Regions from separate parts of the Paenibacillus sp. EKM206P genome, predicted to be linked through region 1. Evidence: riboswitches for the same ligand, from Rfam matches in the RefSeq annotation. Region 1 holds a riboswitch; the other holds the start of a gene.

Region 1 (8,187 bases):
CGTCCTGCACTAATGCAAAATAACTGGTAATTGGCGCCGTCGTTGTTCCTACAGGCTGGCGAATATAATCCAGCGTTCCTTGATGCTCTTCTTTGACCGCATCAATCAGTTTAAATTCAGGGATAAACTGCACAGTCTGATTAGTGGTGCTCACAACCGGACGCACTTGAGATTGAGAGTTAGTCACGTTCCACTCGCGATTTTTCTTTTCTAGGCTCAGGTCAATGATACCCAGATCCTTGCCCCATGAGGAAGCTTCCACGGCTGGTACCCCATTAATGGTTCCCTTATCCAGATCTACACCCTTCATATCTTTAAAATCAGGGCCAGGGAAAGATTTATGAGCATGCCCAAACAGAATAGCGTTAATTCCGTCCACCTGGCTCAAATACTTAACGGCATTCTCCATCAGTGGCGTTTGTGGCACATCCTCATAACCGGTATGCGCAAGCACGACAATAATGTCAGCACCTTCCGTCTTCATTTGAGGAATAAACTTTTTCGCCGTTTCCACAATATCCTTCGTAACGACTTTATCCTTCAAATTGGCTTCATCCCACTGCATAATTTGAGGTGTGACCAGACCGATCACACCCACTCTGAGTGTATGCTCTTCGCCCTTCTCGTCCGTTACTGTTTTATCAAGAATCTGATAAGGGGTAAAATAATTCTTAGTAGCTTGGCCCCCTTTATCAACATAAACGTTCGCATTTACATAAGGAAAATCAGCTCCCTTGAGCGATTTGTCCAGAAAGTCGAGACCGTAGTTGAATTCATGGTTGCCCACTGTAGCTGCATCATAGCCCATCAGGTTCATCATCTTGTAGACCGGATGGACACCGCCTTCTTTCTCAAAGGTTTTGTTGCGGGCCATATAATCGCCTAATGGGTTGCCCTGCAGCAAATCACCATTATCGAACAGCATACTGTTTCTTGTTTCACTACGTGCCTTCTGGATCAAGCTAGCTGTACTAACCAAGCCATACTCGTTGGTTTCTTTGTCCGAATAGTAATCGTAGTTCATCAGGGACGCATGGATATCCGTTGTTTCCATGATCCGCAAATTCACCGTAGCGCTATCACGAGAATCACTAGCTGCCCAGGATGGAGCGGCTGAAAACACCAGCATGCTACAAGCTACAACTGCTGCTGTAAACCCTTTAAACCAATTTTTACGTAATAACAAAATATACCCCTCCTCATTAAGGTGTATGCCTCATATACATACTTTTGCACATATATGTAAGCCTTGAACTCACCATTTCTATTTTAATCCAACGCCAGACAAAAGAGTAGTCATTTACTTAAAATTATTTATGAAAAAATAATTAATTTTCTCAAACATAAAAAAACCAGCAAACCTCCTGAAAAAATTGGAGATTTACTGGCTTATCCATTTATATTCGTATTATTTCTTCCACACCTGGCGCTCCGTTTGCTGACCCACATACTCAATGCGAGTCGGATTCACGTCCAGAATGACATAATCGGGATCGTCCGGTCCGGAAAACCACTCCTTCAAGGAGTCGTTCCACACTTGTTTGCGTAGCCCCTCATCAGCTGTAATTTGGACGGTAGCCTCCACTTCAACAACTTCCTTCGTACCGCCAACCTCATAACCCAGCAGCAGATAAGCATTCGGATTGTCCTTTAGCTCATCCACTTTATGCGTTTTGCGATCTGTCGCCAGATGAATGTTCATTCCATCGTTAAAAAGGGCCATATAGCGTACTTTCGGTTTGCCACCCTCTACCGTACCTAACGTACAAAATTTGTTGTTATCCAAAGCCTTCACAATGGCTTGTTCCAGTTGGTTGCGATCCAATGTTTCCGTTTTACCCACAGTACAACAACTCCTTTTCACGAATTAGAATTCTCTACCTACGCCATGCCATTGGGCACCAGCCCATCTGAACCTACCTGCGCAGCTGTTCTGAAAATAACATGACCGGATCGAATCGGATTGATTCATACTCATTTTCAGATCAAAGCTCACAGTAAAAGTGTACCCTGTCGTTCGGCAAATGAACCGTTATCTCTCCCTTCATGCTGGACAGACCTGCATTCAAAGCATATAATCGTCGTAGTAAACCCGAATAAATGAACCCATTAAACCATACAATGCCAGGGGTGCTGGAATCGGCCGGCTGAGAGTGTGTCCCAAGACACTGACCCTTACAACCTGATCTGGGTAATGCCAGCGTAGGAATGCTTAAGCAAGATGTGCCTTTTTTACATAGGACCATCCCTTACTTTGGTATATACAAGCGCAAGCGTCCCGGAAACTCGGGGCGCTTTTTTTGTTGAGGATTAAGTTGTTGGAAAGATCGCGTCCGGCAGATGTTATTTTTATGAAAATGGGAAACTTAAGCTGTCTGATTGGATGGATAACGGGTAATCAAAAGGAGAGAACACTAACGATGAAGCGCATGAAAATATTAACCCTGGGACTGATCAGTCTGTGGCTCATGGCCCTGACCCTGACCGCTTGCGGTGGAAGTCCCCCTACATCCCAAGAAGCGGCTTCCGCTACCGACACTCAAACGTCTACTCCGGCAAAGGGGCTCAAAGATGTTAAAATCGTGCTCGACTGGACACCCAATACGAATCATACGGGACTCTATGTCGCCAAGGACAAAGGATTTTACGAAAAAGCAGGTTTGAATGTCCAAATTGTTCAACCTGGTTCAGGCGGAGCCGATCAAATGGTTGCTTCTAATGCTGCACCTTTTGGTATCAGCTACCAAGAAGGCGTCACACAGGCTCGCACGCAAGGTGTGCCGCTTGTATCCATCGCTGCGGTGATTCAGCATAATACCTCAGGCTTCGCAGCCCCGGTAGATCGCGGAATTAAAAGCCCGAAAGATTTTGAAGGTAAAAAATACGGCGGTTGGGGCTCTCCCGTAGAAGAAGCGGTCATGAAATCCATCATGGATTCAGACAAAGGCGATGTGAGCAAAGTGAAGATCGTCAACATGGGCAATGCAGACTATTTTACAGCCGTGAAGCGGGATATCGACTTTGCCTGGATTTTCTACGCATGGACCGGAATCGAGGCCCAACTTCGAGATGAGCCATTGGATATGCTGTATGTAAAAGATTATTCCAAAAGCCTCGACTACTATACGCCTGTAATTGTGAGCAACGAACAGACGATAAAAAATGATCCCGAGCTGGTCAAAGCGTTCATGGACGCTACCGCCCAAGGCTATGAATACACTATCGCCCATCCGGAAGAAGCCGCGGACATCTTAAGCAAAGCTGTACCGGAGCTGGATAAAAAACTGGTACTTGCCAGCCAAAAATGGCTAAGCCCACGTTATCAGGATGATGCCGCGCAATGGGGCGTGCAAAAAGCGGAGGTATGGCAAAACTATTCGGACTGGATGTACGAACGCAAGCTGCTCAGCAAGCCTTTGGAAGTCGATAAGGCCTTCACAAACGACTTCTTGCCCAAGCGCTGACCATTTGTTAAAACGCTAAATAAGACTGAACTAGAGAAGTGAACGAAGCGCCACTACGCAGTCGGATGGTGCTTCCCATCGCCACCACCCCGGATTTCTTAATAAAAACTTATGATTAATGTAGAAATCCGGGGAGGTTATGCTTCCGAAGCGAGCTTTCCTACGGAAAGCTTTTAAAGCGAACGCTAACGCTTGTACAGCACCATTCCGCCCACTTCGTTCTCGTTCAACTTGGTTTATTCTTTAGTTTCATATTATCTAAGCGCTAAGTAGGTGCGCTTGTGTGTTAAAAATGCCGCACAAACCAGCTTTAAAAATAGGGTGCTTTTAAGGCGGGCAGCAGCGGAGCGGTTCATTTGAATCTGGAGAAGCGGAGCGTTCGCCTTTGCAGGGGAATTCTTACCTTTGAAAACTTAAATAATCCAAGAATCCCCCTGCAACAGCGATCGTAAGACCAAATGAAACGCGGAGCGGTCTCAAACGCCTTAAACCACCCTATTTTCTCTAAAACACTCCAAATGAAGGACAGGTGAATTTGCATGGCTAATACACTGCTCAGTATTCAAGTAATCCCTAAAACTCCTAATAACGAGGACTCTTACCCGTATGTAGATAAGGCGATTGAGGTCATTCAGCGCTCCGGTGTCAAACATCAGGTGAACCCATTGGATACGACCATGGAGGGCGAGCTCGACGAGTTGCTGAAAGTGGTTAAAGAAATGCATGAGGCTTTGACGGAAGCGGGCAGTCCCAGCGTCATTTCACAGATCAAAATCGCACATAACCCACAAGGCATCAGCATGAACAAGCTGACCGAGAAATATCGCCCATGAATCCGAAAGGCAAGAACGCATCCTGGTGGAAAAGCGTATGGCCGCCCCTTGTGGCGGTCCTCTTCTTTTTAGCAGCCTGGCAGGGGGCGGTTTCCTATTTACATATTGAATCCTGGCTACTGCCAGCTCCATCCCTCATCGTACAGGAGGGCATGGCCCAGACGGCGCTGCTTGGTGCCCATACATGGGCTACAATTCGCCTGACACTTGTGGGATTCGCTATAGGGACAGCAACGGGACTGTTGATCGCCATCGTTCTTCATACCATTCCTTTTCTCAAATCCGCCCTGTATCCGCTGCTTATCCTGAGCCAAAACATTCCGATCATCGCCCTGGGGCCGCTGCTCATGGTGTGGTTTGGTTTTGGCATGCTGCCCAAGCTGATGGTCATTACCTTAGTATGCTTTTTTCCCGTGGCTGTAGCGACCATGGACGGGCTGACACGGACGGACCGTATGATGATGAACTATATGCAGATGTCGGGTGCCGGTCGCATGGCTATTTTTATGAAGCTGGAGTTGCCACACTCGTTGCCGCAAGTATTCTCCGGCATCAAGATTGCTGCCACCTACAGTGTGATGGGCGCAATTATTGCCGAATGGATTGGTGCGAGCGAAGGAATCGGATATTATATGCTGCTGCAAAAATCGGCCTATCGCACGGACCTCATTTTTGCCGCCATCGGCATCATTGTCGCGCTCAGTTTACTGATGTTTGTCATCATAGTACTACTGGAAAAATGGCTGGTTCGCTGGAAACCGGATCAGGAATAGCTTCCTCCTTGAATTAAATACAGCAAAGAAAGGACGTGGCACATATGAGTCTGCATCCGACTGACTTATCATCACACAACGTGGCTAATGAACAACGAGCCGGGGACCAGCAGAGTCCTTCGACTGCCCCTTCTGCTCTGGAATTGGACGGGATCAGCCTCGCCTTCCGCGAAAAGCGAAGCTTACTGCCCGTGCTGCAGGATGTATCCCTCACAGTCAAGCCGGGAGAATTCGTTTCTCTCATCGGTCCGTCAGGCAGCGGCAAAAGTACGCTGTTTCACATCATCGGCGGGCTACTCAAACCACAGCAGGGACGTATCCGTATGCACGGACGAGACATGACTGGTGAACGTGGGCATATCAGCTATATGCCACAGCAGCCCGCCCTTTTCCCGTGGCGCACCACGCTGGATAATGTACTGCTTGGGCAGGAAAATGCTCCACGTAAAAATACAGCAGTCCCCCCTCAGTACGCCAGTGAACGCGAACGTCGCAAAGAAGCCCTGCAATGGCTCGAGCAGGTTGGACTAGGCAAATTCGCCAAGGCGTATCCACATACGCTGTCTGGTGGAATGCAACAGCGTGCAGCCTTTCTTCGCGCACTGCTCAGCCCGCAGGAATTAATGCTGCTGGATGAGCCGTTCAGCGCACTCGACGCGCTGACACGTGCAGATATGCAGCAATGGTTACTGCGGATGTGGGAGAAGAACCGCCGCTCTGTGCTGTTCATTACCCACAGCATTGAAGAAGCGCTGCTGCTCTCCGATCGCATTTATGTGCTGTCAGCGCGACCTGCTTCGGTGGTGCATGTCGTAGATGTCCCTTTTCCCCGCCCGCGTAGGGAAGAAATCACCCTCGATCCACTCTTTATTGAATGGAAGCGAACCATGACCGGCTGGATGCGTGAGGAAAAGTACAAACTGGACGGCGATATGGACAATGCTCAGAGCGTTCACAAGAATATCCCGGAAGATGGATTGAATCGGCATGAGTGACGTAAAAGTTCGATGTGCATCGAAATGGAACAGCCAAACAAAGCTAGGCTTGGATTTGACCACAACAAGACCCGCTCCATTAATCGACGCGCACATTCATGTAGACAGCTACCCGCCCGAACAACAGAAGCTATTGCTCGCTTCACTTGCTGATAGCAGCGTCCAAGCTGTGATAGCCGTGTCGATGCATCTGGACTCCAGCCGAGCCAATCTACGGTTAGCCGAGCGTTACCCTGGGCTAGTACGGCCAGCCTTTGGCTTTCATCCCGAACAGGCCCTTCCACCGCAAACTGAGCTTGACCTCTTGTTCGACTGGATGGACGAACATGTACAGCAGATGGTCGCCGTGGGTGAAGTCGGCTTACCCTATTACAATCGGCTAGAAGCCTCGCAGAGCGGAGCTCCTTTTGACCTCGCTCCCTACATAGTGCTACTGGAGCGTTTCATCCAGTTTGCAAGCAAGCATAGCAAGCCCATTGTCCTGCACGCCGTTTATGAAGACGCAGACATCGCCTGTGACCTTCTGGAACGTCACGGCGTCACGCAGGCGCATTTTCACTGGTTTAAAGGCTCTGCCGCCACGACCGAACGTATCGCCCGGAACGGCTATTATGTCTCCTTCACACCGGATCTCCTGTACGAAGAAGAGATCCGCAGTTTGGCAAGGCAGTATCCATCTGATCAGATCATGGCAGAGACAGACGGTCCCTGGCCGTTCGAGGGTCCTTTTACCGGACAACAGACACATCCCCGGATGACTGCCGACGTCATTCGCGCGTACAGCAAGCTGACCCAGCAAGATGAATCTGCCGTCCATCAATTATTTTATGAAAATACGAGACGCTTTTACTCACTATCTGATGGATAAAGGTATACCAGTTGTTTACTGACTGGAAGGTTTACAACCACAACATGCAACCAAAGCAAAGAACCTCCTTATTTACGAGGAACTTCATCATACGTAAATAAGGAGGTTCTTGTATTTTCAAACGTATATAGCTCAAATACTACTTGTATTTTGCAGAGTTTTTTATCACTACTCAAATTTTATTGCTTCAAGAAACCCTTCTGTTCCAAAAATGGTTTCAACTGCAAGCGTGCTGGCTCGGTCAATCTTCCGGCCATTTGCTCAGACCATGGCGTAGAGCGTTGACCGCCCGTACGTTCCTTCAAATATTCGGCTGATGTATGATCGTATACTTCTACAGCTTTCATCGTCTGATTTTTGTCGTAGCCGTTCATATGCAAAACACCGGACAGCGGAAGGCGTGGACGCAAGCCCGTTTCCTGATCCGGTACACCAATACACATACCGAATACTGGATACACCAGCTCTGGCAACCCTAACAACTCAGACACCTCTGCTATGTTAGTACGAATGCCGCCAATGTAGACGATGCCCAAGCCCAGTGATTCAGCGGCTACCGCTGCATTTTGTGCAGCTAACGCGGCATCAATAGTCGCAACCGTATAATTTTCAACGGACCCTTCATAGGAAGGCTGACCTGGCTGATGGTGGAGCGTGACCTGTTTCAAGCGATACAGGTCTGCGCACCATACCAAAAACGCAGGGCATTGCTCAACGTAAGCCTGCCCTCCTGCCAACTCCGCCAGTTTTGTTTTCAAAGAAGGCTCGGTAACGGCGATAACGGTATATGCCTGCACATTGCTGGACGAGGAAGCCATTTGGCCAGCTGCCACAATAGCTGCGAGCTGCTCGTCGGTAATGGGGTCTGACTTGAATTTTCGCACAGACCGGTGATTCATCAACAAGGAAATCGTATCATTCATGACTGCTTCACTCCTAATCCATAATATAAGCTCTTTATCTACTTCAAGCTGTGAGTATACGAAGAAGTTCTTGCATGCTTGCATGGCACTCCTACAAATATTATGGAACTTTCGCGAATGATAAGCAACCTGACGTGATGAAAGTTGACTGGTTTTAAAAAACCAAACACAACAAAAAGCAAGCACGCAGAAAACCAATTGTGCGTACTTGCTCTATACTCTGATAATAACTTTATCTCGATACAGAAGTCCGACAGCACGCTATCCTGCCGATACATCCATACACCTACAGCTTTACTCGTTGGAGACGCAGCGCATTCAGCACAACTGA
Region 2 (8,187 bases), on a different contig from region 1:
TGATACAGACTTCTTGCTTTTGCCACGTCCTTTGTCCCATGGATCAGCGCTCTGCCATCTGCAAAAACAACCAAGCGATGCTCGCTTGTACTAAAGGAAACCAAAAACGGATTTCGCTCTACTTTTCCTTCTCCCAAAGAAGCAAATCTATCTGCCGTTTCTGCAAGATTCAGATGGATCGGGTTTGCTGGTCTAATTTGAACGGTATCCCTACCGCACAAAACATCTGTTTTCTGCCGATGAGAGGCCGACAAATAGGGATACGTCGGTTGACTGCCGCAAGAAGGACAGTTCTCCTTTTTAACGCTATCTACTGCTATCGCTACGTACTCATTTTTCCACAAATCAAACGAAAGTAACTTCCCTCTCAAATCTTCCGGATATCCGCCAAGAAGTTTGAAAGCTTCCGTAGTTTGGTTAGCCGTGACCATCTGTACAGCCTGCGGAATAATCCCGGCGGTATCACAGGTTTCCCCACCAAACGGTATAGTTCCCAGCAGACAGTGAAGACAAGGCGTTTGACCCGGTAAAATGGTGTAGGTTACACCATAGCTGCCTACACATCCCCCATAAATCCAAGGTATCCGATGCTTGAGTGCCATGTCGTTCATAAGAAGTCGGGTATCGAAATTATCGGTTGCATCCATCAAGAGATCTACCCCTTGGATCAACTCTTCCAGCTCTTCCACCCCAACATCCAGTACATGTGCATGTATAACCGTTTCCGAATTAATATCCTTTAATCTTCGCTGAGCAGCTACTACTTTGGGATATCTTTGCGCAGCATCACTTTCCTGAAAAAGCTGCTGGCGCTGCAAATTGCTCCATTCCACATAATCCCGGTCTACGAGGCTCACTGTACCTACACCCCCGCGAACGAGCGTTTCCGCAATACCTGTACCTAACGCTCCGGCACCTATGATTAGTACGTGGGAAGAGGCAAGCCGACGTTGTCCTGTCGGTCCAAAGGGCGCGAATCTTTCCTGTCTGGAATAACGGTCACTTGAATGTGTTCCTCCTGCACCGGATTTGTCAGTTACCTTCATGCCTGAACCATACCTTCTATCGGACTGCTTGCTGAAGCGTAACGTTTTACAGGAATCATCCCCGCCTCAAAACCATATCTTCCAGCACGAACAGCCAGTTTCATGGCCTCGGCCATTTTTACCGGGTCCTTCGCTCCTGATACGGCTGTATTCAACAAAACAGCATCTGCCCCTAACTGCATCGCCATTGCCGCGTCACCGGGTGAGCGAATACCCGCATCGACAATAACCGGAACCTCCGCCTGTTCAATAATTAGACCTAATGAAAACGGATTAAGCAAACCATGTCCTGTACCAATCGGTGAAGCTCCAGGCATAACGGCATGTACTCCAAGCTCTTGTAGCCTCTTTGCTAGAATCACATCGTCCGATATGTAGGGCAGCACGATAAAGCCTTCTTCTAACAGCTTTTCGCTAGCTTTCAACGTTTCAAATGGGTCCGGCAGCAGTGTCTTGCTATCCCCAATGACCTCCACTTTAATCATATCGCACAGGCCGGAGGCTTTTGCCAATTGGGCAATACGAATCGCCTCCTCTGCTGTTGTAGCCCCTGCTGTGTTGGGAAGAAGTGTATACCGGCTCAAATCCAGCATATCGAGAAAATGCTGCTTATCCCGTTCCTCCAAGTTCAATCTCCGTACAGCAAACGTCAATATTTCCGTCTCAGCAGCCTCTACTGCTTGGGATTGGATATCCAGATCAGAGAATTTTCCTGTTCCCAACAATAACCTCGAGGTAAAAGATGCTTTTCCAATGGTTAACATAATCAACCGCCTCCCACAAAATGTACAATCTCTAGGCAATCTCCATCTTTCAGTACCGCTTCATCATGATCTTCACGGGTCAATATATGCCGATTCAGCTCCACCACTACGGTTTTCACCTTTACATCAAGCTCATGTAGCAATTGATTCACATGAGTGATTCGATTAGAAAAGGTCAGGCTCTGGCCGTTAATCGTCAGCTTCATAAGCTTTTCTCCTTGAGGAGCTCAGAAGAAAAACTACTTATCCCAAGTTCTGCTGCACAAGCCCCATTAAGCATAGCTGCCATCGCACGCCCGGTAGCATCACTCAGCAGGACACCGTTGCGATAATGCCCGACTGCAGCATATACGCCCTCGACCCCAGGAACAATGCCTATAAAAGGATGACCTGATACAGCCTGCGGACGTAAGCCCGCCCAAGCACGTATAAAAGAAGCTTCACGGACGCGCGGCAGCCAGGCAGAGGCACGTGCCAGCAACCCCTCCAAGCCTCCTACGGTTACTTCTTCGTCATATTGATGCGAAAGGCTCGTTGCCCCAATCCAAAGCTCGTTATTCTGTTTAGGCACGAGGTAAATATCATCAGCATAAATGGTGTATTCTAACGGGTGATCCTTCAAGGAGACCGCTACCGCTTCGCCCTTGACCGGATAAAGTGGATATTCAAACCCAACCTGCGCTAGCAATTTCATGCTATCCAAGCCTCCGGCAATAATGACCTGATCGCAGGAAAAAAAACCACTATCTGTACGGACACCGCAAATTCGACCATCCTGTATGACCAGTTGCTCTGCCTGTGTACCAGACCATACCGTTGCTCCCAGCACCGCAGCAGCACCTGCATAAGCACGGCAAAGCTGGACAGGAGCCACTTGTGTCTCCTTTGAACGATATATTGCCCCGATCGCTTGTTCATCCAAACCTGGAATTCGTCGGGCCAATTCTTTCGCATCCCACCAGATAGGACAATCACCCTCTCGCGTTTTAGCAGCTTTCCAGCGTTTTTGGCCTTCAGTCTCCGTACGGAAAGGGGTCACAAACCCTTCAGTACGGAATTCCACCGAAATACCTGACAAACGCTCTAGATCACAGACAAGCTCAGGGAATGCATCTCGACTTATGCGAGCAAATCGTGATAGCTCAGAGCCGGTGAACTCTTCACTTTCCGCTGCCAGCATTCCAACCGCTGCTCCTGAGGCTCCCTCACCCGGGATCAATCGTTCCAGCATAATCGTACTTCTTCCCTCCTTGGCCACATGATAAGCAATGGAACTGCCGATGACACCTCCACCTATGACCAAGCATTCAGCGTGTCCAATCACTCTTTCCTCTGTGTGTATCTTTAGCATTTGTTCCGTATCTCCTCTCCATAAACCCTTCTGCTTTCAGCTTGCCTCTACTCTCGTTTTCTCGCTACAGGCTGTGAACTACAAGGTCTGCCATTCGCCTATACTCCATTGCAGCTGCAACGGGCGACTCAGCCTCCCATATACCAGACATCACCGCAATTCCGCTTGCTCCGGCCCTATAAAGCTCCGGGATATGATGCGGTTGTATGCCGCCTAGCGCAATCACCGGAATGTTCGACAGCCTGCAAATATGTTCAAGCTGAGCTAAACCCCGCGGTACAATACCGGGCTTACAATGGGTCTCATATACGTGACCATAAAGTACATAGTCCGCTCCTGCCCGCTCAGCAATTTGCATCTCCTCCAAGGAATGTACAGACACTCCACAGCGTGTACCCTTTGGAAGTAGGCTTTTCACATCCACAACAGGTAATCCATTAGCTGGTAATTGAACGGCTCCAACCAAAGTAAGTAAAGCTACATCCACACGATCATTTACTACAATTTGTTGCAAAGGAACTTCCTGCTCCACCAGGCTGCGAGTCAAAGAAAGCAATGCAGAGGCACCATTCTGTTTTAAACGTGCGTGTACATAATGAACATACGGACAAATCACAGCAGCCACTTGGGCGGCTTGTGCAAAAGTGCCCTTTTCCATCGAAATTGCGTGTAATTCGATTTTGTCTTCACCTCACATTGGACTAAAGGATCTAAGCTTAGCCAGCCACGTCTACCAGCAGGAATGAAAGGGGATTATATGTGAATCGTCTACGGAAGCTCGAACTACTTAAAATGAACGAAACGCAAAAAAACCACTTCCCCAAGGAAGTGGTTTAACGAACGTCCAATAATCGAACGGACCATGAATCCGTATACGTGTATCGTCCCACGCACAAACAAAAATAAAGATGGTGTTGCCTTGTTTGTACGGCGCTCACTTCCCTACGCTGGCATAACCCAGATCAGGTGCAAAGGGTCCGAAATCCATTTATTCCGTCTCAGCCGCATGGGCGGCTCCCCTAGTGTGACTATTTTATTGTATAAGCTAAAGATAGCTTAGCATATTTTTCTAATTCTGCAAACCCCACTTCGTGTGAAATTTGATGGAACTGGATTTAGCTGATTTTAGTTAACTTTACTTGACCACTCTTCCACATTCCACGTTTTGGTTACCCAATCCTCGTAAAAGTCCGGTTCGTGAGATACAAGCAATACGGTCCCTTTGTATTCCTTCAAGGCACGTTTCAGCTCATCCTTTGCTTTAACATCCAAGTGGTTGGTAGGCTCATCGAACAGTACCCAGTTGCTTTCACGCATTAACAGTTTGCAAAGACGGACTTTAGCCTGTTCTCCACCACTGAGCGCAGATAGCGGACGCGTGATATGCTCATTTTTCAAACCGCAACGCGCCAAATGCGCTCGTACTTCATGCTGGTTCAAATGCGGAAATTCATTCCACACATCGTCAATCGGTGTAATTTTCTCGGCCTTTACTTCCTGCTCAAAATAAGCGGGCTGCAAAAAATCACCTTGATAAGTTTTTCCACTGATTGGCGGAATTTTTCCCAATATGGTTTTGAGCAATGTCGATTTACCGACACCATTGTAGCCGACAATTGCAATCTTTTCGCCACGTTCAATCGTCATGGACATTTTAGGCAAAAGGGCATGTGTATAACCAATCTCAAAATCAATACCCTCAAATACCGTCTTTCCGCTTGCACGTGCCTCTTTGAATTGAAAGGTTGGTTTTGCGGCTTCTTCAGGCTTATCAATACGTTCGATCCGATCAAGCTGCTTTTCACGGCTCTTTGCTCGGCCTGAGGTAGAGGCACGCGCTTTATTACGCTGAATAAAATCTTCCTGTTTCTTAATAAAATCCTGTTGCTTCTCATAAGCATCAATATGCTGGGCTTTGTTCAGATCCGCCATTTCGAGAAACTTTTCATAATTAGCTGAATAACGGGTCATCTTGGCAAATTCAAGATGGTAAATAACATTAACGACCTGGTTCATAAATTCAGTATCATGTGAAATAAGAATAAAAGCATAAGGATAATCCTTCAAATAGCGCGTAAGCCATTCAATATGCTCTACATCCAAATAGTTGGTAGGTTCATCCAGCAACAGGACGTTCGGCTTTTCCAACAGCAACTTAGCAAGAAGAACCTTTGTCCGTTGCCCGCCGCTAAGTGCGGATACATCCCGATCCAGTCCTATCGCCGACAGACCTAGTCCATTCGCCATCTCTTCAACCTTTACATCAATGAGGTAAAAATCCCCCATATCCAGTTGCTCCTGAATTTCACCCATCTGTTCCAGCAACACTTCCAACTCATCAGGAGAAGCATCCCCCATTTTGTCAGTAATCTGCATCATTTCCTTTTCCAATTCCAACAAAGGAAGAAAAGCATCCTTCAATACATCACGTACCGTTTTGCCCGGTGTCAGCTTGGTATGCTGATCCAGATAGCCGTAACGCACACGTGGAGTCCATTCCACTTTACCCTCATCCTTAAGCAATTTTCCAGTGAGAATGTTCATGAGTGTCGATTTACCAACACCGTTAGCTCCTACCAAACCTACACGTTCCCCCGCAAGCAATCGAAAGGAAACATTTTTAAATAATGCGCGGTCCCCAAAGTTGTGGGATACATTTTCTACAGTCAATAAACTCATAAGCTGTTTTTGGCTCCTTATTGTCATCGGCATTGCCGACTGTTCTTATTTCATATGCATTTCGTTTCTCTCAAAGCTTTATTGTAGCACATTCTGCAACCATATCGGAATATTGAAAACAGTGAATTTTAAGGTTTTTTGGTATGGATCTGCCTAAAAAAAGAAAAACCACCCATGAGGGTGATTATTTTAAGCCATTATAACATTTGTACTCAAAGTAACCCGCAGCTGCTGCAGATTTTTCATCCGTGAAACGTTCACTCGCTTTAAAGGGAGCTGGACATGAATCTCTATAAAAATACTTTATTCCAGTATCTGGTTCTATGCCACCGATAATGTCTTGCTTTCTAACGACTCTCCCACCACCAAATCCATAGTTATTGTAATACCTGTCTCCAACCGGAATGCCTTGGATAAACGCGATCAGCCCCACATCATCTACCGTGTTGTACCACTCCTCTTGCGGAATGATCGGTAGCGTGAACGAATAAGTTATGCCGTTACGTGCTGCTTTTTCGTTATGGACATTAATAATTCGCGCCAAGTTCTCTTGAACGCTGCGAACAATGGTGGAACGACGTATTTGCTCAAAAGTTTCTGAATTTTTCAGCAAAGATATAGCGGTCTGATCCTGAAGTTCCTTTTGAAAGCCCTCTACCCACCTGTGATTTCGAGCATCGTATGCGTGCACATAATTATCCAAGGTGAACCCCACACTGTTGCCTACTGAATCAACATAGGCATATGGCTTTTTTTCGCTCCATTTGTGGCCAATAGCAGCTTGTCCATGCTCGTCTGTATAGGCTTCTGAGGTGAACGCATAATAACCGTCATAATCCAGAATTACAATAGCCGGTATGTAATCCAATAATGCACGTTGTGCTACTATATCCCCATCAATGCCTACATTAAGAAAAAGGGTGTGCAGGAACGTGTTCAGCGCTGCTTCTTTATCTACCCGAAAAAACTTATCCGATCCGTATCCGGCCTCGCGTTCCTGACGTTCATTCTGTGAGAGCACAACCCCTGCATCCTGAACTGCGGTACGGAGAGCCGACGTATATTTCATTTCTAGCTGCTGCACTTCACGCTGATTCTGCACCCGTAAGTCACTAACTACACCAAAGGGCAAAAACAAAAGTATAAATATGACCGCAAAATCAGTAATCCTCATTCAGAACCATGCCCCCGTAAGAAGCTGTAACTGCTGGCTTGCCGCTATCTGCCCCACCAAGAAGCCATGATTTGTACAAGTCCGCAGGAGTCCGATTCGTATTATGTACCCGGACCGTAAAATAATCCCCGGCCATCAAGGTATATCGACGCGTCTGATCTGATTTTGGCTGCTGATTGTCAGGAAACAGTACAGGAAAAATTTGCGAATTATAGTACCCATCATATACAGCTTCATAATTGCCCAGAAAACTGTCTGGCTTCGCGGCATCTGCATAGTCCGGTACATACTTTTTGTGCATATGCTCCAAGTCAACTTCGTACGTATTGCCTGTCAATTCCAGATCACGCATAAAATCGTTATACATCGTCGGTGTAATGTAACCCTTGGTTCTTACCATATCAACAAAACGTACAGTTGCATGATATGTATTTAACCCGGATATATCATCCTGCCGTTCAGCAGCTTGAGCTGCGGGTACGATGTACAAAAGCAATACAGCGAGCAGCGCCCCCAACAGCTTCGATATTGTTTGAACCACTTCAGTCTTCCCCCAATTTCTCAAAACGTACAGATGTTATGTCCCCATTCCCATTACGCTGGGGGTACATGGAATATAATGAGGAAGCATCCAGGGTCGATACATCAGGCTCAAACGGTTCAGAAAATACATCATACTCTGTCCCGTCGACTTGAATCGAAATCCCCTCCTGTAAGTTCATGCGAATTGCCTGTATGACCTGAGTTCCTTTAATCCGCTCCGGCAACCCCACCCCAGCAGTATGGGCTATTCGCCCTTCAGAATGCTCCTCTTGCTGTGATCTTAATTCCAGTGCACCATCCAGCTGCCTGGACAAGTCTGCTGCCGTTACACATGCGGTTATGAACAGAATAACTGACACACCAAGCCGCAGCATACTTGAAGCGTGATCAGACATACTCTCATCCCCTTTATGATTATTATCTCTGCTGTAGTGCTTAGGACTGGGTAAACAACAACCCACGTACCACGTTCGATTTGTCTTTGACGATTTCAGCTTTAAATTTACCACTCGGATTTACGTATTCATTCTCTTTCTCATTAAGTGTATTCGTGATTTTCCCTGTCTTATCACTGCCACCATTCACGGCGCCATACTGTTCACTGTCTGGGCTAATGTTCAGAGCATTACC

Evidence for each region. Region 1 has a riboswitch for thiamine pyrophosphate ahead of G9G53_RS12570 (ABC transporter substrate-binding protein). Riboswitches for the same ligand answer to the same signal wherever they lie in the genome.
Region 2: another riboswitch for thiamine pyrophosphate. It lies ahead of G9G53_RS07805 (thiamine phosphate synthase); the one in region 1 lies ahead of G9G53_RS12570 (ABC transporter substrate-binding protein).

What each region holds. Positions count from the first base shown of each region.
Region 1 is NZ_JAAMNQ010000005.1:53,162-61,348, reverse strand. Features, by position in the region: gene G9G53_RS12580 (bifunctional 2',3'-cyclic-nucleotide 2'-phosphodiesterase/3'-nucleotidase) at 1-1,186, opposite strand, end outside; gene G9G53_RS12575 (pyridoxamine 5'-phosphate oxidase family protein) at 1,409-1,843, opposite strand; TPP riboswitch at 2,117-2,226, shown strand; gene G9G53_RS12570 (ABC transporter substrate-binding protein) at 2,421-3,464, shown strand; gene G9G53_RS12565 (MTH1187 family thiamine-binding protein) at 4,004-4,297, shown strand; gene G9G53_RS12560 (ABC transporter permease) at 4,294-5,070, shown strand; gene G9G53_RS12555 (ABC transporter ATP-binding protein) at 5,115-6,065, shown strand; gene G9G53_RS12550 (TatD family hydrolase) at 6,121-6,933, shown strand; gene nfsA (oxygen-insensitive NADPH nitroreductase) at 7,113-7,856, opposite strand; gene G9G53_RS12540 (heavy metal translocating P-type ATPase) at 8,143-8,187, opposite strand, start outside.
Region 2 is NZ_JAAMNQ010000003.1:240,317-248,503, forward strand. Features, by position in the region: gene G9G53_RS07785 (ThiF family adenylyltransferase) at 1-1,046, opposite strand, end outside; gene G9G53_RS07790 (thiazole synthase) at 1,043-1,810, opposite strand; gene thiS (sulfur carrier protein ThiS) at 1,813-2,016, opposite strand; gene thiO (glycine oxidase ThiO) at 2,013-3,161, opposite strand; gene G9G53_RS07805 (thiamine phosphate synthase) at 3,226-3,819, opposite strand; TPP riboswitch at 4,084-4,192, opposite strand; gene G9G53_RS07810 (ABC-F family ATP-binding cassette domain-containing protein) at 4,287-5,840, opposite strand; gene G9G53_RS07815 (hypothetical protein) at 6,025-7,014, opposite strand; gene G9G53_RS07820 (hypothetical protein) at 7,001-7,555, opposite strand; gene G9G53_RS07825 (hypothetical protein) at 7,557-7,952, opposite strand; gene G9G53_RS07830 (hypothetical protein) at 7,993-8,187, opposite strand, start outside.